DNA from 3 places in the Halalkalibacter sp. HAAS-P013 genome. Region 2 is predicted to be linked to each of the others. Evidence: riboswitches for the same ligand, from Rfam matches in the RefSeq annotation. Region 2 holds a riboswitch; each other region holds the start of a gene.
The links. Region 2 has a riboswitch for cyclic di-GMP ahead of AC1FXP_RS16250 (chemotaxis protein CheX). Riboswitches for the same ligand answer to the same signal wherever they lie in the genome.
Positions count from the first base shown of each region.

Region 1: another riboswitch for cyclic di-GMP. It lies ahead of AC1FXP_RS09420 (type II secretion system protein); the one in region 2 lies ahead of AC1FXP_RS16250 (chemotaxis protein CheX).
Region 3: another riboswitch for cyclic di-GMP. It lies ahead of AC1FXP_RS00275 (PAS domain S-box protein); the one in region 2 lies ahead of AC1FXP_RS16250 (chemotaxis protein CheX).

Region 1 covers NZ_JBWQTU010000005.1:227,065-234,960, forward strand. The annotation lists gene AC1FXP_RS09410 (valine--tRNA ligase) at 1-2,496, shown strand, start outside; gene AC1FXP_RS09415 (bifunctional folylpolyglutamate synthase/dihydrofolate synthase) at 2,649-3,944, shown strand; cyclic di-GMP riboswitch class II at 4,180-4,263, shown strand; gene AC1FXP_RS09420 (type II secretion system protein) at 4,406-4,765, shown strand; gene AC1FXP_RS09425 (prepilin peptidase) at 4,853-5,593, shown strand; gene AC1FXP_RS09430 (prepilin-type N-terminal cleavage/methylation domain-containing protein) at 5,606-6,082, shown strand; gene AC1FXP_RS09435 (PilW family protein) at 6,072-6,566, shown strand; gene AC1FXP_RS09440 (hypothetical protein) at 6,581-7,561, shown strand; gene pilM (type IV pilus biogenesis protein PilM) at 7,571-7,896, shown strand, end outside.
Region 2 covers NZ_JBWQTU010000012.1:81,677-89,572, reverse strand. The annotation lists partial or broken gene AC1FXP_RS16265 (PP2C family protein-serine/threonine phosphatase) at 1-56, shown strand, start outside; gene AC1FXP_RS16260 (flagellar assembly protein A) at 68-2,146, shown strand; gene AC1FXP_RS16255 (methyl-accepting chemotaxis protein) at 2,252-3,985, opposite strand; gene AC1FXP_RS16250 (chemotaxis protein CheX) at 4,012-4,473, opposite strand; cyclic di-GMP riboswitch class I at 4,592-4,678, opposite strand; gene AC1FXP_RS16245 (flagellin N-terminal helical domain-containing protein) at 4,944-6,293, shown strand; gene AC1FXP_RS16240 (hypothetical protein) at 6,394-6,951, shown strand; gene AC1FXP_RS16235 (hypothetical protein) at 7,300-7,539, shown strand; gene AC1FXP_RS16230 (YjfB family protein) at 7,554-7,754, shown strand; gene AC1FXP_RS16225 (flagellar protein FlaG) at 7,851-7,896, shown strand, end outside.
Region 3 covers NZ_JBWQTU010000001.1:45,413-53,308, forward strand. The annotation lists gene AC1FXP_RS00260 (hypothetical protein) at 1-190, opposite strand, end outside; gene AC1FXP_RS00265 (DUF3900 domain-containing protein) at 366-1,421, shown strand; gene AC1FXP_RS00270 (restriction endonuclease) at 1,641-2,027, shown strand; cyclic di-GMP riboswitch class I at 2,331-2,417, shown strand; gene AC1FXP_RS00275 (PAS domain S-box protein) at 2,541-5,348, shown strand; partial or broken gene AC1FXP_RS00280 (IS110 family RNA-guided transposase) at 5,561-5,710, shown strand; gene AC1FXP_RS00285 (hypothetical protein) at 5,824-5,991, shown strand; gene AC1FXP_RS00290 (alpha/beta hydrolase) at 5,976-6,203, shown strand; gene AC1FXP_RS00295 (glutamate-5-semialdehyde dehydrogenase) at 6,304-7,569, opposite strand; gene proB (glutamate 5-kinase) at 7,591-7,896, opposite strand, start outside.

The DNA.
Region 1 (7,896 bases), on a different contig from region 2:
AACGTAACAGGGAAATTGCATTTAGGTCATGCGTGGGATACGACGTTACAAGATATTCTCGCACGTGTAAAACGAATGCAAGGCTATGATACGCTTTGGTTACCTGGCATGGACCATGCAGGGATTGCGACCCAGGCAAAGGTAGAAGGAAAACTAAAAGAAGAGGGACTCAGCCGTTATGATTTAGGGCGTGAAAAATTCCTTGAAAAGTCATGGGAGTGGAAAGAGGAGTATGCATCGTTCATCCGCAACCAGTGGTCTAAAATGGGACTTTCATTGGATTATTCTCGTGAGCGCTTTACCCTTGATGAAGGACTATCAAAAGCAGTTCGTGAAGTATTTGTTAAACTCTATGAAAAAGACTTAATTTATCGTGGAGAATACATTATTAACTGGGATCCGCAAACGAAAACAGCGTTATCAGACATTGAGGTAATCTATCAAGATGTTCAAGGGGCATTCTACCATATGAATTATCCTTTAACAGATGGAAGTGGGCATATTGAAGTTGCAACAACCCGTCCAGAAACAATGCTTGGTGATACAGCTGTGGCCGTTCATCCAGAAGATGAGCGTTATAAGCATCTCATAGGCAAAACGATTACTCTCCCTATTACGAATCGTGAAATTCCGATCGTTGCTGATGATTATGTTGATATGGAATTTGGTTCAGGGGCTGTAAAAATTACTCCAGCTCATGACCCGAATGATTTTGAGATTGGAAATCGACATAACCTTGAACGCATCCTCGTTATGAACGAAGATGGAAGCATGAATGCGAAGGCTGGAAAATATCAAGGAATGGACCGCTTTGAATGCCGTAAGCAACTAGTGAAGGATCTGCAAGAGGAAGGAATTCTCTTCAAAATAGAAGAACATTTGCATTCTGTTGGTCACTCAGAGAGAAGTGGTGCGGTTGTTGAACCGTATTTATCAACACAATGGTTTGTCAAAATGCAGCCATTAGCTGATGCAGCCATTGACCTTCAAAAATCAGAAGAAAAAGTAAACTTTGTTCCTGAACGCTTTGAGAAAACATACTTACGCTGGATGGAAAATATTCGTGATTGGTGTATTTCAAGACAGCTTTGGTGGGGGCATCGTATTCCAGCTTGGTATCATAAAGAAACAGGAGAAGTGTACGTTGGTCATGAAGCTCCAGAAGATGAAGCGAATTGGAAACAGGACGAAGATGTATTAGATACATGGTTCAGCTCCGCACTATGGCCGTTCTCGACTATGGGCTGGCCAGACGAGTCTTCTTTCGACTATGATCGTTTTTATTCTACAAATGTATTAGTAACAGGTTATGATATCATTTTCTTCTGGGTATCTAGAATGATTTTCCAAGGTCTTGAGTTTACAGGCAAACGTCCATTTGATGATGTATTAATTCACGGACTTGTACGTGATTCGGAAGGACGTAAGATGAGTAAATCACTTGGTAATGGTGTTGATCCAATGGATGTTATCGACAAATATGGCGCTGATTCATTACGATTCTTCTTATCTACCGGTAGTTCCCCGGGAAATGACTTGCGTTTTTACTGGGAAAAGGTCGAATCAACGTGGAATTTCGGAAATAAGATTTGGAACGCTTCACGATTTGCGTTAATGAATATGGAAGGATTAACGTATGAAGAAATTGATTTAAGCGGTGAGAAGACCATTGCTGATAAATGGATCCTTACTCGTCTTCAAGAAACGATTGCTGATGTAACACGCTTAATCGATGCGTATGAATTCGGTGAAGTAGGACGCCTTCTGTACAATTTCATTTGGGATGATTTCTGTGATTGGTATATTGAAATGGCGAAGTTACCGTTATACGGAGAGGACGAAGCGGCTAAGAAAACAACACGTTCTGTTCTTGCCTACGTATTAGACCAAACGATGCGATTACTTCATCCGATGATGCCATTTATTACCGAGGAAATTTGGCAGCATTTGCCGCATAAAGGCGAATCAATTACCATTGCTGCATGGCCTAAGAAGCAGGAAGCATATATGTTCGAAGAGGCCGTAGAGGATATGGAACTGCTTAAGGAAATGATTCGTTCTGTTCGTAATACGAGAGCGGAGCTAAACGTTCCAATGAGCAAGCAAATTGAGTTACTCGTTCATGCTAAAGATGATCATGTGTTAGGGAAATTAACACGAGGCCAAAGCTATATTGAAAAGTTCTGTAATCCGAGTAAGCTTGATATAGGAATAGATGTGAAGGCGCCTGAAAAGTCAATGTCACAAGTTCTCTCAGGTGTAGAATTATTTTTACCTCTTGCTGGGTTACTAGATTTAGATGCTGAAATTGCTCGATTAGAAAAAGAACTGGATAAATTAAATAAAGAAGTTGAACGTGTTGAAAAGAAATTAGGAAACCAAGGCTTTATTGCAAAAGCACCTGCAAAAGTGATTGAAGAAGAAAAAGCCAAGCAGGCTGACTATATCGCTAAACGCGAAACGGTGCAAGAAAGAATAGCTGAGTTAAAAGCATAATGAAAAAGAAAGAAAGCTCTTTGGGCTTTCTTTCTTTTAAGTTTATAATTGGTGAGATCATTATTTCTTTTAAAAAGATGATCGCATTTCATTCAATAGGCTTCTAAGGTACTATTAAGAGAAGATTTTTCGAAAGAAGGTTGGGGTCTACAGTGAAAACAGGAACAGAAGTGATTGAATGGATCCATTCGTTGCTCCCATTTGGAATAAAACCAGGATTAAAACGAATGGAGTGGATGCTTGAGCGTCTTGAACATCCTGAACAAAAAATAAAAGCAGTTCATATAGGTGGAACGAATGGCAAAGGCTCGACTGTAAGCTTTATGAGACATGTTCTCGAACAAGCTGGTTATAAAGTAGGAACTTTTACATCCCCGTACATTGAGTGTTTTGAAGAACGGATTTCGATTAACGGAAACCCTATTGAGGAGGCAGCACTAGTTGAAGCTGGAAAACAAATTCGACCGTTAGTTGAAGAATTAGCGAGTACCGAACTTGGAAGCCCTACTGAATTTGAAGTCATCACAACGATTGCTTTCTATTACTTTGCTACGATTGCTAAGCCAGACATTGTTTTACTTGAAGTCGGTTTAGGCGGTAGGTATGATTCAACCAATGTTATTACTCCATTAGTGTCAGTCATTACATCAATCGGGTTTGACCATATGCACATATTAGGGGAAACGCTTCCTGAAATCACATCTGAAAAAGCAGGGATTATAAAACCAAGTGTTCCGATCGTATCAGGTGTCTCGCAAAAAAAGGCTCAGGAGATTATAGGGGATGTTTCGCGCAATGTTGGGGCTCCTTATACGCAACTTGGAATTGATTTTAACGAAACCTTAATTCGAATTGAAGGAAGATTTCAAGTTTTCTCTTATGAAAGAATGAATAACCAAATAAATGATGTAACCATTCAAATGTCTGGGCCACATCAGAGAGAAAATGCGGCCGTAGCGATAAGAGCTTTGGAAATATTGGTGGAGAATTATAATTTTGGTATTCCTATGTCTTCGATTTGCAAAGGATTACGTGCAACAACTTGGATAGGGCGTTTTGAACAAGTAAGCGAAGATCCACTTATCGTGATTGATGGTGCGCATAATAAAGAAGGGATGGAATCGCTAGAAAAAACGCTCACGCTTCATTACCCAGAACAAACATATCGTTTTTTACTTGCGGCAACGAAAGAAAAAGATATGGGTATTTTATTAAAGCCGTTTGAACGAATGAATGCCTCGTTTACATTTACTAGCTTTGATTTCTTCCGAGCAGCTACTAGTAAGGCATTATACGAACAAGCATCTGTAATAAATAAACGTTTTGAAGATGATTGGCAGAAAGCTTTAGAAGAGGAAGTACAGGCATTAAAAAAGAATGAAATGCTTATTGTTGCAGGTTCTCTATACTTTATTTCTTCTGTAAGGGGTAAGTGGTTGAAGGAGTAGAGTGAAAAGGGGAAAGGAGCTCACTAGGTAAAACTAGTGAGTTCTTTTTTTGATAAGGGCAAATAGGTAAAAAGAAGGAGAGGAGATTTAAAATTGCTGAAATTTTTGGAAAAGTGTGACGAAAGTCCAGTTTAAATATTGACAAAATTGTTGAAAGTACTGGAATGTTGCCGTTTAGTAGGATAATAGTATTGACATTAAGACACTATGAAATTAAACTAAGTTTAACAATATTACATATTTGGAACGCGATGAAATATGACTTGTATGTGGGCACCTAAGTCGTATAGAGCAACTGGTGCAACCGACCTTGATTTTGCTAATTAGTAGTAAATGAGGTCTTTTTTTATGCCAAATATGCTGTTATTGGATAAAGGTGGATATTTTTGTGGTCGAAAAAGCACGGTGGGCCCGCCTGCTTTTGACATATATTTATAAGGTGAAAAAGGGGAGTAAATAGAATGAGAAAGCTTATTCAAAAACGTCTTAAAAATCAAAAAGGTTTAACACTTATTGAGTTATTGGTTGTTATTGTTATTTTAGGTATTATTGCTGCGATTGTTATTCCGATGGTGATGTCGGGTACCGATGAAGCAGATCTTAATACTGATGTAAGGAATGTCCAATTACTTCAAGATGCAGTTAATAGATATCTAATTGATCCTAATAATGATTTACCAACGGCAGCAGCAGATAGGGAAGCTTTAATTACTAATGAGTCACCTTTAGTTCCAGAGTATTTATCTGATATCCCTAGTTGGCATGTTATTACTAATGTTACATTAACTAATAGTGGTACTATAACATATAGTACTCCTTGATCAAGAGTATAGAAAGTTATATTTGATAGCTGTCGTCCTATTTACGACAGCTATTTTAAAAAAGGGGGAAAGTTTAATTTGTTTATTATGGATTTTTACGTTTTTTGTATAGGACTACTACTCGGCAGCTTCTTCAACGTCGTTGCCATTCGTCTATTAAAAAAAGAATCGATTGCTTTCCCTCCTTCTCATTGTCCACATTGTAAACATAAGCTATCAGCTTTTGATCTAATACCAGTTTTCAGCTATCTCTTTTTAAAAGGGAAATGTCGTTATTGTAAAGTGAAGATCTCTCCTTTATATCCATTTGGAGAGCTGTTGACAGCTACATCTGTCTTTGTTGTCTATACGTTTGTTGGGTTTGAATGGGAGTTGATCCCTGCTCTTATCCTTACCGTTTTATTAGTTATTTCCGTATTAACGGATATTCGGGAACAACTGATCCTTAATGTGGTGACTATACCAATGTTTGTTGTTTTACTCATTAGTCGTTTATTTATTGGAAGTGAGCCATTTTGGTATTATCTAGCTGGTGGGGTTGTTGGTTTTGTATTGTTACTAGTAATCGCAATTGCCAGTCGTGGCGGCATGGGTGGTGGCGATATAAAGCTTTATGCAGCTATTGGGGTTGCACTTGGTCCTTGGCTGACGGTCATGAGTCTTGTGCTTGCTTCATTTGCTGGTGCTGTTGTTGGTGGAATTTTGTTGCTGACAGGAGTAGTGAAACGGAAACAACCGATTGCCTTTGGACCTTTTATCTTTATTGGAACGATAGCTGCCTATTTATTTGGATTTGATATTTGGAATTGGTATACAAGCTTTTGGTAGGGAGGTAGTAGGATGGGAGATGAGAAAGGTGTAACGTTAATTGAACTGCTTGTGGCGATTGTTATAGCTGGAATCATCCTCGTTCCTCTACTAACGATTATGACAGGTACGTTTTCTCGTACTGTCAGTCAAGACCAAGATACACGAAATGCCTATATTGCTCAGACTGTAATCGAACAGGCCAGGTTAAATGACTCAGACGGTGGGTTTCATCATGAAGGCGTGTATTGTTGGAATAGTGAAGGTAAATCTGCAGCTTGCTCAGATGCTGATTATAGCTTACCTAATATTTATAAAGAAAACTTGAATAGTTCACGAGACTATACAATTGAGGTAACGGTCCTTCCATATTCGGCTAATCTCAGCTTTAACGAAGTTTCAGTAAAGGTATCCAATTTTTCTCTTATCTCTTCTGGGCCTGAAAGTGGTATGTTTACGAAGTTGAATGAGGTTGAACTAATAACGGTGGTGAAGAAAGATGCTTTTTAACAACGAGCGCGGTGTAACGTTAATTGAGCTTCTTGTCACTATTGTCATTATGGTTGCTGTCACAACCCCAATTGTCATGATGGTTTCATTAGCTATGAATACAGAAAGAGAAGTTTCAGTGCAAAATGATCTACAACGAGAAGCGCGTTTTATTATGGAAAGGATCACAGAAAAAATGCGTGATAAAAATGTTGTTTGGACAAAAGTTCAGTCAGCAAATAAATGGGAATTGGTTTGTATTTCTGAAAATGATGTAGAGGAAAATAGGTGCTCTGATGTTTATTTAACGTATGAAGAAATAGACGGTAAGGGTACGATGAGACTTGGTGAAAATGGCAACATTCTTTCTGAAGATATCAGTAAGTTTGAGATCATGGAAGGTGACAGCGACAGACCTAATTTGGTTGAGGTCATTCTCGCAATTGAAAAGTCAGGAAGAAGTATCGAACTTACTAGTACTATTTTTTATAATCGGTTTAATTGAAAAGGATGAAAAAAATGAATAAGCATATTCAATCTGAACAAGGGGCTGCTTTAATCCTCATTCTTTTTGTGATTGTCTTTATATCGATTGTTGGTCTGTCCATGTTAACTCAAACTACATACAGCCAAAAAACAATTGCTCAAAATGCGTCAGTCGAAAAGGAATTTTATCTTCTTGAAGGTGCGATAGATTTGTTTCTTGATGATATAGAAACTGCGGAAAAAAAACCTATTTATATTTTTGAAGAGTTTCAAACAGAGGATGTATTTCAAGAATACGAAATTGCCTCTGAAACGATCGTTATTAGAGTGTTAGCAAAACTAGTGGAAGAGTCAGAGAATAGTGAAAATGAAGAAACCATTGAAGCGACGGTAACAGCAAGTTTGAAGCAAGACCCCCAAATAAATCGTGAAATTACGATACATGCCTCAAAGCATAAAGAAATCGTCAGCAGGTATTTTGGACAAGGAGCAGCGATTAACTTTATAGGTGGGAACCTAAATGCTGAACGACAGCAAGTAGAAGTAGGTAGTGAAGATATTATTCAAATAACAGAACCGCAATTCGAGAGTGTTTGGAATAAATATAATTCAATAAACACTGATTTTGGAGGTTTGACTGTTTTTAGACATACCAATCTTAGGCAAAGTTCCCTGACCATTAAAGAAAATGAAGTCTATGTTGTAGACAAATTAACGTTACGAGGGAACGATAGGATCACGGTAAATGGGTTATTAATCGTTAAGGAAATTGACCTAAATGGAACCCCTATTCTTACTGTTAATACAGGTGTGATCTCTAGACACTTTGAATTACTCCCAGGGAATCCGCTGAGGGTGACAGGGGATGTCAATGGAATTCCATGTGACCTGCTAAATGATACGAAATTAGATTGCAATAAGGTCCATCCTGGTCACGTTACGGTTGAGTATGGTGAAGAATGGGATTATGACGAGGAAGTTGTCTTTTATCGGACACTAAGATCGAGAGAGTGAGGTGTTTTTATGTTTAACAAAAAGTATTCTGGCATAGACTTTCGGGACAACAAAGTATCATTTGCAACAGTGAAAATAGATAAGCCAGTACCAGTGTTAGAAGATCTCTATGAAACAAGCATTGATGAAAATGTGATAAGCAATGGAGCGCCATTGGATATTGATCGATTATCAAGTACACTTCGTTCCTATTTACAAAATAATAAACTAGCTTCGAAACATGTTCACATTGCAATTCCTACTCAAAGTACGTTAATTAGAAAGATAGATACGTTACCAGATTTAGAGGAAAAGGATTTGGCTAAAATTCTACCCTTTCAAATTGGGGAAAGCAT
Region 2 (7,896 bases):
TATCATATGAAAAATCAAATATTACTAGCTTAAATTCACCAGTATTAAATGTATAGGTGGGATAGGTATGCAAAGTATAGTCTCGAAAGGAAAAAACATTACAGAAGCTATTAATGTAGGGCTATCGTTACTAGAAACCTCGAAAAAAGAAGTAGATATAGAAATTATTCAGTATGAAGCAAAGGGATTTTTAGGCATTCGGTCGAAAGAAGCGATCGTGAAGTTGACGAAGCTAGCACCTAGAGCTCAAGAAGTCTTGAAAGAGCGTGAAATAGCAGATCCTCCATATGAGTTGATAGAAGAGGCCATTGCTGATATTCCTGATGAACAAGTGTTGATCAATGATGATGAGCGTTACATAAAGGAAGTACATCCTAACGAGCAAGCTGATCGTCTGACTGGGAAGGTTTGGATTGAAAATGGTCAATTATATTGCCAAGCATCTCCTGATCAATATCCTATGATTACCGTTCCGAAAGGGATTCAAGTTATAAAAAACAGACAAGTAGAAAAAAGAAGTACGATCATTGTTACCGAGAATGATACGTTTGATTTTAAATTAGAAAATGAAACGAAAGAAACAAGATGGAGTATTTCAATGGATCAGCATAGAGTCAAAGTCTTGCTGCATGTGGAGCCAGGCTATCGAATCATTCGAAGCATTCCTGATATAGAGCCTGATCGGCATATTAAGTTATCCATTCATGAAATAAAAGAAATTGATAACAGTTTAAGCTACGCAAAGGTTCTTCAAAAGTTAGAAAATTTACGAGTCATACATGGATTCAATCAAGATGAAATCATCAAAGCAATAGAAACAATAGAAGCAGGGACTTTTGAAATTGCAACAGGAATTATGGCTAAACCGGGTAAGAATGGTTGGATTGAATTAAAAGTGAATATCGATACGCAAGTAGGGCCGAAAGAACAAGAAGATGGCACGGTCGATTATAGAGAAATAAAAGCTATACCGACCGTTGAACGTGGCCAAGTTGTTGCTGTTGTTCACCCGCCTATCCCGGGGGAGTGCGGATACACGGTAACAAATGAACCACTTCCTGCTAAACAAACGTTTCCGATTCATCTCAAACTCGGAAAAGGCGTAGATTTAGTTGATGATAAAATTGTCTCAACCGAACCTGGACGTCCAAATATTGTGAAAAGAGGGCAATTAGTCAAAGCTTCCATTATGCAAAAGCTTACGCACAATGGCGATGTTGACATCGCTTCAGGCAATATTCATTTTACTGGCGATGTAGAAGTGTTAGGGCGAGTGGAAGAAGCGATGAAGGTTGAAGCGGAGGGAGATATTACGATCCTAAAAGAAGTAAATCGGGCAAGTGTTACTGGGCAAGGGGCTATTATTTCTTATGGAAATATCGTTAACTCTGAAGTGTCAGCAGGTAAGAATAATATGCTAATTGCTGAATTAGGGCATATCCTTGGTATTCTTCATAAGCATATACAGCAAATAATCAACGTTATTAATCAACTAACACAATCTCCTGCATTTAAGAATAATGATGTTTCAGCAGGTGGCCTGCAGCCATTAATTCGAATTTTGATGGAAAAGAAATTTAAAAATTTCCCGCCGCTAGCTAAAAATTATGTAGAGGTCGTTAGAAGAGGGGATAAATACTTAGATGACGATGAGTGGAAAATAATCGCGGGTGATTTGTCTCGAATTTTCCTTTCAATCTCGAATGAATTAGTAACTGTTGAAAGGCTAACCGATCTCTCTCAAAAAATGAAAGATTTACACGAAATAAGCAAGACTCCTGTTGAGCCAGATTCCTATATAATAATTCCGAATGCATCGAACAGTCGTCTTTATTGCAGCGGCAATGTAGAGGTAATTGGACAAGGTTGTGTAAATACAAAAATCCATGCTGGTGGCACGTTATCAATTAGAGGTATTTTACGCGGCGGCGAAGTATACGGCAGGTTAGGTGCGCATATTCATGAAGTTGGTTCAGAAGTGGGAACACCTACTGTGATCACTGTTCCATACGATCAGGAAATTAAGATTGGAAAGGCATTAGAAGGCACAACAGTAAAAATAGGAAATGTGAAACATGTTTTCACAGAAACAAAATATGATGTACATGCTTTTCTTGATAAAAAAGAACGGATTGTCTTTACATAATATCTGTCTTTTAGGCTCGAATTGAAGTAGCACGAAGTTGTGGAGGGGGTGTCTCAAAAGGTTTAAAAACAGACCTTTTGAGGCACCCCCTTTGTTTGAGTGCGATTATAAAGTAAACTTCTTCACGGTTTCCTGCAGTTCCTCAGCCATTCTCGATAACATCTCAGCCGACGCAGAAATCTCTTGCATCGTTGCTGTTTGCTCTTCGACTGCAGCAGCGACATTTTGTGAGTAAGGTGATGCGTTATCCGCAATCGTAGACGCTTCTTTAATCGATTCAAGCATGTTCATTGTACCAATGGCAATTTGCTGAACGGCAACAGACACTTCATCGACTTGAGTGAAAATGTCATTGATGGAAGAAGAAATTCCCTGGAACTCTTTCCTAGCTTCTGTCGCATACACAAGTCCTTGCTGGACCGTGTCACGGCCTTCAGCCATCGAAGAAACAGATCGTTGAATATCATTTTGTATATCTTTGATTAACGTACTAATTTGTCCAGCTGATTGGTGCGACTGTTTTGCTAGTTTACGAACTTCAGCCGCTACAACAGCAAACCCTCTTCCGTGCTCTCCGGCTCGAGCTGCTTCAATTGCTGCGTTTAACGCAAGCAAATTCGTTTGGTCTGAGACAGCTGTAATGAGGGAGATGATTCTACCGATTTCGCTCGACTTTTCCTCTAAGTTCGAAATAACTGTAGTTGTTGCATGAGCTTGGTTGTTAATGGCATTCATTTGGTCGACTGTCTTTTCAACAATCTCTAACCCATTATTCGATTTCTGCCTAGCCGTGTTTGTTGCTTCTGAAACAGAAAAGATGTTCCTAGCGATTTGTTCAACCCCAGCAGAGATTTCATTCGCTGTATCATTCGCACTTGCTGTACTCTCGGCTTGCTTTTCAGCGCCTGAAGCAACAGATTGAATCGATTCTGTAATTTGGTCAGTTGCTTTTGCCGATTCGTTGGCACTTGCATTAAGTTGCTCAGATGAAGCTGCAACTTGTTCAGAGTTCGTCTGAATGTTTGAGATCATCTCTCTTAAATTGTCGGTCATCTTGTTAAATGACTCGTTTAACTCATGAATTTCGTCTTTGCTTTTTATGTTCATTCGCGACACAGCTAAGTCTCCGGAAGCAACTTGTTTTGCTAGAGCGTTTAGATTAATAATTGGTTTTGCGATGAGGTTAGAAACAAAAATCCCACTTACAATGGCAAGTAAGAAAGCGGCGATACTAACGACAAGAACCAAAAAGGAAGCTCCTTGTGCCATTTGACTTACTTCAGCTTGTCTATTTCCTAGTATCTCTCCTTCAAACGCAGTGAGTGTCTGAGATACCTCGCGCATTTCCATACTAATTGGCAAAACATTTTCATTTGCTACGTGAATCGCATGATCATGCATAGAACTCGAAATGTTAATCGCTCTTTCGGATTCACTCAGGAAAATATTATTGAGTGTTGCAAGTTGGTCTAGATGACTTACTGTTTCTTCTAAGAACGTTAAGTTACGAGCCTGTTCAATTAAACTATGTATCTCTCGATTATTTGCATTCATTTCTTCAATAAATACTTCTTCTTCAAATAATAAGTAAGCATTGAGATCACTTGCTTGGTTACTAATTAATGTTTCAATATCCTGACTAATAGAGCGAATCTCATACACATTTTCAACTAAATACGTGTATGAATCGTTCGTTTGCTTAAGGTTATAAAAGGAAATGAAACTAGCAATCCCAAATAAAAGGGCAATTAAAAGAAAACTGCTAATCAATTTCTTTCTTATGGTAAGATTCATGAACTTAGTGCGTTTTTCGGAATTCTTTTCTTTGCTTAATTCCATGGGTTAGCCTCCAAGTGAAATTACGATTAATCTATTAATAAATATATATCAATATTCCCAGTGTTAACCAATGTGATAGGGACTTGCATGCCTTTGTCGAACTCAGTTAGGATCGTGCTTTCTTTCATAACAAAAGGAACAGTAATATCTGTAGTCACACCATACTCATCAATGATGGTCGAAAAACATCCGGCTATCATATTACCTAACTCACCTATAAACGAGTCTAGCATCTCGCCCTCAAGTGATAACCCGAACATGGATTGACCAATTGCCGAGAAGACTGATAAATCTCCAGTCATGACTAACTTCCCTTTAATATCACCCGTAATTTTAATGAAAACACCATAATCGAGAAAAATTGATTGTCCAGTAATTTGTGGAAAGGAATTTGTTAGATGGAGAGGGACGACATTTTTCATAGAGGTAATGATGCCTTGTAGTAAATTAATATTTGTCTGATATGTCATATCTGTTGTAGAAATCATATTCATCCTCCTTATCCTTATTAGAGTAGTTTTTTGCTGAAAAATATTGTGTACTAAAAATGGCTACTCCTAAAAACAGGAATAGCCAAATAAACATAGTATGTACACTATCATTTTGTTTGGTAACCAGGCGAACATAGTATGGTAATACCTTAGTCCCTAGGCTTTGCGTCCTACACTTTCGAGTAGTTTGCCTTTTTCAATTATATATGTAGAGCTTTTGCCTTATTATCATATACTGAAAAATATGCTAATTCAACTGATTCTACAAATTTCTACAAGGTTGGTACAGAAAAAATAGAAAAATAATGAAAAAGATTTAGAATTTGCTAAACATCTACCAATGTCCGTCCGATAATAGAGTTGTAAAGCTGAAAGTGCGTATGGCGGCCGACATAGGTGCTTGAGGCTTAAAATTAAAGATCCCGACACAAGGACGTGGAGGGAGTACATTCAAGGAGGAAATTTAGATGATTATTAATAACAATATTCCAGCGTTGAACACTTATCGTCAGATGGGCGTTAACCAACAAAACGGACAAAATGCAATGGAGAAACTAGCTTCAGGTCTTCGTATTAACAAAGCAGGAGACGATGCAGCAGGTCTAGCAATCTCTGAGAAAATGCGTGGACAAATTCGTGGTTTGGATCAAGCTTCTCGTAATGCTCAGGATGGTATTTCTTTAATTCAAACAGCTGAAGGTGCTCTACAAGAAACACACTCAATCCTTCAACGTATGCGTGAGTTAGCTGTTCAAGCTTCAACCGACACTAATACCAAAGAGGATCGCGGAGAAATTCAAAAAGAGATTGATCAATTAAAAGAAGAAATTGATAGAATTGGTAATACAACTGAATTTAATACAAAGAAATTAGTTGATGGATCACAATCACAAAAAGCTGAATTAACAGCTGGTGGAACAAGCATCCAAGGTGCAAAAGCTGTAAATGCTATGAATGAAGGAACATATGATGTGAGTGTAGCATCAAGTGCAGCAGTTGCAGCAAACGTTAATGACAGTGGTACTGGTATTGATGACGCTGCTATAACAGCATTTGGTTCAAATGTGGATATTGGTGACTCTTTTAATATTATAGTAGAAGAAGGTACAAACTCAGGTAAGAAAATTACATTACAAGATAAAGAAGGTAACTTACTTCAACAATTAGATGATCAAGATGTCACAGGTGCAATCACAATTGGTGGGAATGATGGTCTAACTATTGGAGCTGGCTCAATAACTGGTAACGGGAATGTTACTATGGATTTTGGTATGGAAGCTACTTTTACTGTTGAAAAAGCAGGAGTGCAGCTTGATCAACAAACTGTTACATCAACAGACGGTAAAGTTAATGTTGGTGGGTTCCAACTTACTGTAGATAATTCGTTAAGCGACGCTACAAACGGTGCTATTGAAGTAAAAGGTGCTGCTCTTCAATTTCAAATTGGTGCAAATGAAAATCAGTCAATTCGTTTAGCTATAAGTGATATGAGATCAGGAGCTCTTGGGGTGGAAGGTGTTAAAGTAGATTCACACGATAATGCTAAGGCAGCCATTACGACTATTAATACTGCTATTGAATCTGTTTCTGCTGAACGTTCTAAATTAGGTGCTACTCAAAACCGCTTAGATCATACTATTAATAACTTAAATACGTCAGCTGAAAACCTTCAAGCTGCAGAATCTCGTGTTCGTGACGTAGACATGGCTCGTGAAGTAATGGAAATGACGAAGAACAACATTCTTTCTCAAGCTTCTCAAGCAATGCTTGCACAAGCTAACCAAGCTCCACAAGCTGTATTACAATTACTTGGATAATTTTAATATTCAACTTAAGGGAGGCTCTAGATATGCTAGGGTCTCTTTTTATATAGGGATGATTTTCATAGACAAATAAAAAGAAAAAGAGGTATCTATCTTGTCAATAAAAGAGTACTTGGTTAAACCAACTGAATTGCAGATAAAAGATTATATAGCTAGTGACTCTCTTGAGAAGTATATTTTAAAAGTTAAAGATATTTTGGATATTCAAGAAATGGATACGATGTTCGATCTATTTGAAAATAGTGAAGTAAAACTGAAAAGCTGTACAGTAGCAACTATTAGGAGTATTAAGGAATTTAAGGATTCAAAAAAAATATTTTTAAATACAAGAAGGATTGCCGAAGATTGTACTAAAAGATTTGAACTAATTTATAATGAAAAAAGTATATTCTATAAAATAGTTAAAGTTTATGTTAGGTTAGCAATAGTTCATGAGTTAGTTCATGTTCAGCAAATAAAGATGGGGAAGCTAAGTGAGGAAATAGTTAAGTCTGAATCTGAAAAACTATACGCAGATAGAATTCATGAAAAAGAAGCCTTAGAAGTAGCAGATAGTATAGTATCTTGCAGTGATGAATTTTCAAAGAATATTATTGAAAATATGAATGGAAAGTTTATTTCGGAAAGTATAAATGAACTTATAACTAGGTAGACATAAAACATTTAGTGAGCTTTAGATTCATATTTTAGAGGTGTTCATAAGACTCTTTCAACCGGAGAAACGTTGGGACGGTTCTTGTGTTTCAAAGAGCAGGGTCCTTACTCTAAAGCGTTTCCTGCGTACAACTAGATATTAGAAACAAATGATCCAACGCCTCGACTTCCATTATGAGATAGGGGCTATTTCTATTTTTAGGGAAATGTGAATGAGAAGGTATAGCTACAATTGCTAGTGAGCTGTAGATATATTAGTAGGTATGTTTGGAAATTGTCAGTTTTCTATATGCGATAGTATGAAATAATGAAGTAAATAAGTTTATGAAGAGGATAGGTTGATATCATGAACAAGGACTTGCATCAAAAGAAACAGTTTCTCGAAGAACAGCTTCAATGGACGAAAGAACGAGACAGCATCTTAGCTCAAATAGAAGAGAAATTATATGAGATGAAAGACATTGCAGAGACTGCTCTAGTAAATAAGCTTTCTACTTCAGAAACTGAGAAACTTAATCGACAACTCCACGAGCTAAAAATGGAAGTCCAATGCTTAGAGAAGAAGTTACACTCTGTTGTACATTAAAGGGAGGTGTTTTAATGGATATCGCTCTACTTTCTATGGCATTACATCAAGGTCAAGTTCAGCAACAGGCAAGTTTGTCAGTTATGAAAAAGGCTTTAGGGAATGCTGAGCAACAAAGTGAAGCTCTTCAGAAAATGATGAGTTCAGCTGATGTGAAAGCTATTCAACAGACAGCTCAGCCTCATCTCGGAAGCTCTATTGACCTAAAAGTTTAATTAATTTGCCATAGTATGTATTATTTTTAGAATTTTGCTTAAACTCACTTAGAATTTTCCGATATAAAAGAAAAAAGCCTTCGGAGGTGCACATAGGTGGAAGTGAAAAGTGCTTCGTTTCATCATAGTTCTGAACCGATCA
Region 3 (7,896 bases), on a different contig from region 2:
GCTCTCCGGCTGCAGTTAAACTTGCATTAAAGATCGCTTGAACACCGCTTAAAAAAGATCCGTTGTACACCCACCCAATTAGAAAACTCATTAATATGGCTGGAACAACTACATTTTGCCTAAATAACATTGTTAAAATAATTAAGCATGTTCCGGCTAAATATAACCAGTGTGCAATTGTTAATTCCATTGTTCTAATCTCCTTTATACGGATTTTAGAAGAAACGATACCATCCTATGCAGGAGCCCAACATGATGTGAAAGCGGTCATATACGTACACTTGAATAAAAGACATTATAGAAAAACAATGATATAATTTGTACGTTAATTTTATAGTGCTTAATTTGAGGAACTAGGTGATTTTATGGATTTTACGATTAATTATTTATCCTTCTTTGTCGTTCAAGTCGACGGACAAGGAGAGCAAGCAGATAAGCGCTTTAAGCATTATCAAACATTAGATGAAGTGATGTACATAGATAGTGCGTTAAAAGAATTTCTTGATGGCGAATTAATGAAAGTCGCGAAAAGAAAAGTAGACCGGAACCCAAAGTCAGATTCAGTCCCAACGAAAATCGGTCGGTTTATTGTGGAACCAGGATATGATCTAGAAACAAACCCTAATTATAATATGTTTCATCGAATTCGTTCAGCTGCTTCAATAGATGATTTTAAAAATAGCAGTGAAGAGTTGGTTCAAGCTTATATGGATACAAGTGCGATAAGGGGAGGAGCACTACTTGTTCTTCGAGCTAAATTTAATAAATACTTTGATGAACCATTTGTCTTTGTTTTAAAATGTGATTTTGAACAAAAAGTAGCAACCATTACAGATGAAAAAACGATGATTCGTAACGTTGAACGAGCGATCACAACAAAAAACATGAAATCAATCCAATACCCCTACATGCCGGAAGAGGGTATGCTTGAAGAATGGGAGCTGAAAATCCACCAATCTTCTCATGCACGCTACTTCGAAGATTTCTTGAAATTCGTTGAGTATCACCAATCAATGCCAGAAATTATGAGAGAACAGGTCATACAATTCGCCCAACAGCACATCGCTGAAACGTATCAAGAAGAAAGTGAAGAACGGGTGAAGGAAGAGGAATACATTGAAGCATGGGCAAACACACCAAAGCGTGAATTACAGGAGAAATGGACGACAGAGCAGGTGGTAGAAGCCTCTGCCCACCTTGTCGAGCAAGCCCCGGAAATTAGTCTTAGCTTTAAATTAGATGAGGTTCAAGTGAAGGGGCTATTATCTGACTTTGGTGAAAACATTCACATTGCGAAGGTGAATGGGAAGTATGTGTTGTTAGTGGAAGGGTTCAGCCTAAATTTTGAGAAGGGGCATTCGCCAGTGGAGTTTTTGAAGCCTGAGAGCTTGGAGGACGTGTTGAGGAAGATTGGGAAGTAGGGAGAAATAGCGCTTAAAATAAAGGTTTTTGAGCCCAATTGTGACCCCAATTATGACCGCTGTTTGATCAAAAAAATCAATTGAAAAGGTTTCCTATATTACAAGGCACTCAATATGTGAGTGTAAATCCTCCGCTTTGAAGAATTAGAGAAAGTTGTTGATCCTTTAACGGTTGTTAAAGAAAAACTAAATGAATTAAAAAATGAACTTGCAGATAATTTGTTAAAGAAGTTAAGGGAAGTTCACTGGATGAAATTTGAGGATATAGTTGTTGAGTTGCTAACAGAAATGGGATATGGGGATGGAAAAGTTACACAAAGATCAAACGACGAAGGGCTAGATGGTGTTATCAAAGAAGATAAACTAGGTCTTGATAATATCTATGTTCAAGCTAAACGTTATGCTGCAAGAAAGGGTGTGTTTATTACAACCTCTTACTTTACAGAAAATTCCAGACAATATGCTGAACGATTAGAAGCAAAGAAAATTATATTAATAGATGGAACAGAATTGGCAAAATTAATGATTGATCATAATGTTGGGGTAGATATTAGTAATACATTTGTTGTGAAGTCTATTGACTATGATTATTTCAAGGATGAATAATAAGAAGTATAATTTCATGAACCATATTACTGAAAATTAGAGGTTGTAAGGATAGGGAAGTTTTTATACTAGGTACTTTTTATCGTTCCCATATGAGCTTTAAAGTGGAGAATCGAACCATATACACATGTTTTTTAGAGTTCCTTTGGAACGCGAAAATTATTTGCCGGGATTACCGGTACTTTGTTCTTTTTAGGACCTGTTCTGAATATAGGTTCAATCCGGATTATCAATGAATTTCTTAGGGACTCTAAACTTCCATCTCTGGTCTCAGCTAAAAGCTATTTCATAGGCTTTTCCGCATGCCTGATATGGCAAACTTATCGAAAGGTAAGGGCGTAAAGCTATGAGTCTAAGGTTTGTAATAACTAGGATTGCCAGGCTGCCATAAATGTTAGAATTTAATATTTTTGACAGTTGCTGTTTAATAAATAGCAGCTTTTTTTATGGTAAAACGGTTATAAATGGTCATTATTTCAAACTCTTTATTCGTTTTAGGAGGATATTACTACAATGTTGAAAGATGAAAAAAGTTATTCAAATATGGTTCTTGAATATTTAGATACAGGTCATTATATTTATCAAGATGGAAAATTAGTTTATGTAAATAAAGCCTTTTCCTCTCTTTTTGGTTATTCAAAAGAAGAAATTTTGGAAAAAGAATTTACGATATATGATTTATTTTCCTCTGAGGATATTCCTTTCATTCAAAGACAGCTCACTAAGAGAATCAATCAAGAAATAAAGAGCGTTCGATATCAGGCTTGTGGAATAAAGAAGGATGGAAGTTTTGTTGATGTCGATATGCATGGAACAACAGCAGAGCTGGATGGAGAACAAGTTATTATCGGAACAGTGATGGAGATGACCCATCAAAGAGAGTTTCTAAAGAAGTTATCAGATAGTGAGCAACGCTACAAGTCCCTTTTGTATGATAATAAAGATGCGATTTACTCTATGGATCTAAAAGGAAATTACCTTGAAATGAATCCGTCAGGTGAAAGACTTACAGGTTACACGGAAAAAGAAATGGTAGAAGGTTCTTTTCATTCTCTCATTGCACCAAAAGATCTAGAAAAAACGATCGCGTATTTCGAAAAAGCAAAGCAAGGAATGACTCAAAACTATGAGATTCAATTCTTTAACAAGAAAGGTCAGTGTCTTGACATTCATGTGACCAATTCGCCAATGTATGTCGATGGACAGATTGTTGGGGTTTACGGCAATGCTAAAGATATTACCAAGCAGAAGCAGACAGAACAACAACTGCGTGAAAAACACGATGAATTAGAGTTAATCTTTCAAAATACATCGGATGCCATCTTTATGATTGCCCACGATGGCAGCATCATAAAAGCGAATAGTCAATTTGTCAAAATGTTTGGTTGGACAGAAGATGAGCTCAGGCAATCTCCCGAGCATACGATTATACCTGAACATTTTAAAAAAGATCAACAGGCGCTGCTTCGTAAGTTCAAAGACGGAGAATCTATTTCTGATCATGAGGTTCAGCGAGTTCATAAAAATGGAAAGAACATTGATATTTTAGCTTCCTATAAGGCTGTTAAGCACCCTGAGGCTGTGGCAATTGCTATTTATAAAGATATTACGGAACAGAAAAAATTACAGAATCAGCTCATTGAAAGTGAACAACGTTATAAGTCCCTTTATGAATATAACTATGATACCGTTTACTCAATGGATTTAGAAGGTCATTTTATAGAGGCAAATCCATCCTGTGAGAAGTTAACAGGCTATACCACCCAAGAAATACAGAACATGTCTTTTCATTCCATGATTTCAGTAGAGGATTTACAAAAAACACTTCAGTACTTTGAAAAGACCAAAGAGGGATCACCGCAAAATTATGAAAGTGCAATTATTAATAAGCAGCGACAAAAAGTTTATATTAATGTAACGAATGTTCCTATTTATGTCGATGGTGAGGTTGTCGGTATTTTTGGAATTGCAAAAGACATTACAGAACAAAAGAAACAGGAAAAAGAAATTGAATATATGGCATACTATGATCAACTGACAGGACTTCCAAATCGAACATTATTTCGTGATCGACTCCATCAAGCATGGAAGCACTGTCAAAAAGAAAAGGATTTAATGGCTGTCCTATTTTTAGATTTAGATGGCTTTAAATCGGTGAATGATTCACTGGGACATCAAACTGGGGATCAATTATTAAATGAACTGTCAACTAGGCTGCATGGATTTGTTGACAGTGATCATACGGTTGCTCGACTGGGAGGGGATGAATTTACAATACTGCTTCCTGAGATAAAGGAAATAGAAGATGCTACAGATGTAGCCCAAAAAATCATTCATGCGTTAAAAGAACCGTTTGTTTTTCAAGATATTGAGTTTCATTTAACTGTTAGTATTGGACTTTCCTTTTATAATGGAGAAGATGATCTCGATGTTGAGACAATCATTAAGCAAGCAGATACCGCGATGTACCATGTTAAGGAACGGGGAAAGAATAATTATGCGGTGTTTAAACAAGAGTTGGATCAGCAATCGTTAAGAAAAGCCATCTTAGAAAATGATTTCCGCCAAGCATTAGTGAAAAAGGACTTTGTGCTAGAGTATCAGCCTATTGTAGATATTACATCAGGGGAAATGGTTTCCATGGAGGCACTCGTTCGATGGAATCATTGTAGTTTAGATCTTATTTCGCCAGCTGAATTTATTCCACTAGCAGAAGAAAAAGGTTTAATTATCCCACTCGGAGAATGGATCTTAAGGACAGCCTGCCAGCAGTGCAAGGATTGGCATGACAAGGGATTCTCCCCACTTAAAGTTTCGGTTAATGTTTCGGTCTTACAACTACAGCAAGGTCAAAAGTTTATTCATACAATTGAAAAAATTCTTGATCAAACGAAACTCGATCCACACTATTTAGATTTAGAGATAACAGAAACCGTCTTAATGCAAAATGAAGAAGCATTAATCGATATTTTAGAGCAAATTAAAAAGATGGGCATCAGCATATCCATTGATGATTTTGGCACAGGATACTCGTCCATGAGTCATTTAAAGAACTTTTCGGTCAATACATTGAAAATTGATCGCTCCTTCGTCAGCGATATGGATTCAAACGAAACCAGTCATGCCATTGTGAAGTCCATTATTGGATTAGCTAGCCAACTGCAGTTAAATACCATAGCAGAAGGAATTGAAAAACAAGAGCAATTACAGGCACTATATAAAGATAACTGTAAAGAAATGCAGGGCTACTACTATAGTCCTCCTGTTTCCCCAGAGAAACTGGAACACTATCTACAAAATGGCAAGAAACTCAATTATTAAAAGAAGTGGAAAAAGTGTAAAGTGCTTATTAAATGTCCTATTAAGAACGGTCACTTCAGTTCGTGACTTGAGGGAAAAAGGTGTGTATATTGTAATTTGCTGCGCAGCATTCCTGTAGTGCGTTAATTTCGACTTTGAAAAAAATAGAGCCCCTCAGTAAGATAAGAGTATAGACACTACTCTAAAGCTCAAATCTAAGGAGGAGCTCTTATATGAAGTTTAAAATGCAAGACAAACAAAATCAACTAATTGAAAGAATTTCTGATAAACATCTTGTTGTTGGTGTGGATATAGCTCAGCATGTTCATGTTGCACGAGCTGTAAATTTCCGTGGTATTGTCGTCGGTGATCCTCTCACTTTTGAAAAAATTTTTTCTTGAAAATGGATTGATTGCCAAGGTGCGAATTGACCACATTTGGAAATTTTGTGATTGTAAAGTAAAAGAGAGGATTGATTTACGATGGAAATATTATTATGGCAGGAAGGAGCCCCTTATGCTCAAGGGAATACTGTGATGAAGATAAACCGGCCATTTCACCATATTTGTTAGAAGGAGAAAGCAATCCAGCTGTCATTGTTTGTTCAGGTGGAGGATATGGAAAAAGAGCAAATCATGAAGGAGCCGATTGCAAAATGGCCTAAATTCGATCGGTATATCTGCTTTTTGTCTCCGTTATCGTGTCGCTCCATATCAATATCCATGCGCCCTGATTGATGTGCAGCGAGCCATTCGGATGATTCGCTACCAAGCAAAAAATTACAGAATTAACCCCGACAAACTAGCGATTCTTGGATTTTTAGCAGGTGGTCATCTTGCAGTAACTGATAGCCGAAGCCGATTGAAGAATATTTAAATGGGTGGGAAGGTAGGTAAAGATATTGCCTAAATAAGAAATGGATGAAGGTTTCTTCATCCATTGGATAACATTTTGGCTTTAAGAATTTTTCTGACAACTACCTAATTTGTCCATTTCCTGAAATTTGTAATTTTGTTGTTGTTAAAGCTGGCAAGCCCATTGGCCCACGAGCATGTAGTTTTTGTGTCGAAATTCCAATTTCTGCTCCGTAACCTAAAGCGCTCCCATCCGTAAAGCGTGTTGAGGCATTATGATAAACGGCAGCAGCATCAACTTCCTGTAAAAATTGATCTGCAATGTTTTGATTTTCTGTAATGATTGCCTCAGAGTGCTTTGTTCCGTATTGTTCGATATGACCAATGGCTTCGTGAACATCATTCACAATTTTAACAGCTAGATCTAAACTTAAATATTCTTCTGCCCAATCTTTTTCCTCAGCATCAACAGAACCAGGGATCATCTTTACAGCTTCCTTATCACCATGAACAATAATGTTATATTCGTTAAGCTTAGAAATCAGCACATCCTTATGATTCATAAACCAATCTTTTTGAATAAGTACTGTTTCTAAGGCATTACAAACAGCAGGTCGATCTGTCTTCGCATTAATAATGATATTTAACGCTTTTTCTACATCAGCTTCTTTGTCTACATAGATATGGACGTTACCAACTCCTGTCTCAAGAACAGGAATGGTTGCTTTTGTTACGACGGTCTCAATTAATGAACCACCACCTCTTGGGATGAGGACATCGATATATTGTTTTAAGGTAAACAGTTGTTCAGTCGCTTTTCTGTCTGTACTAGCGATAAATTGAACTGCGTCTACTGGTATTTTCGTTTTATTGAGTGCTTCATGAATGATAGAGATGATTGCTTTGTTTGAAGATAGAGCAGAGGAACCGCCTTTTAAGATGATGGCGTTTCCTGATTTTAATGCAAGTCCTGTTGCATCGACCGTTACATTCGGTCTAGCTTCATAAATCATACCTATTACTCCGAGAGGAACGCGCATATTTTTTACTATCAGTCCATTTTCTAATGTCCATTCAGATACAATTTCACCTGTAGGGTCGTTCAATTTAACAACCTCTCTTAGACCATTGGCAAAGTCATATACACGTTCTTTCGTTAGGAGGAGGCGGTCCATAAAGGCACGATCGAAGTTTTTTTCTTTTCCTTTATCCAGATCCTTTTGATTCTCACTTAATAAGAATGAGTAATTCTTTTCTAATTCATCTGCAATGATAAGTAAAGCTTCGTTTTTATCATTTGTAGACAAAATACTTAATGCTTTGCCTGCTATTTGGGCCTTCTTTGCTTGCTCTTTCACATTTATTTCACTACTAACTTTTGTACTCAAGCAGATTCTCTCCTTTAATTGTTAGTTTGGTGTAGTTATATTTGTATAGCAAACGAAGTCACTTTGACTAATGGCTTCATTTTTTGTCACTTTTATATGGTCTGGAATTTCCTTTAGTTTGAGTCTTCTGATTTCCCTTAGCTGCTCAGCAGAGTAATTAATGACACCACGTCCGACTTCGTCTCCATTCATATGACGTATAACAACAACATCGCCACAATCAAACGTTCCTTTCACTTCCCGAACGCCTTGTGGAAGTAAATGGCTTTGCTCTTCTGTAATAGCGATTCGGGCTCCTTCATCAATGATGACTTCACCTTTGGTACC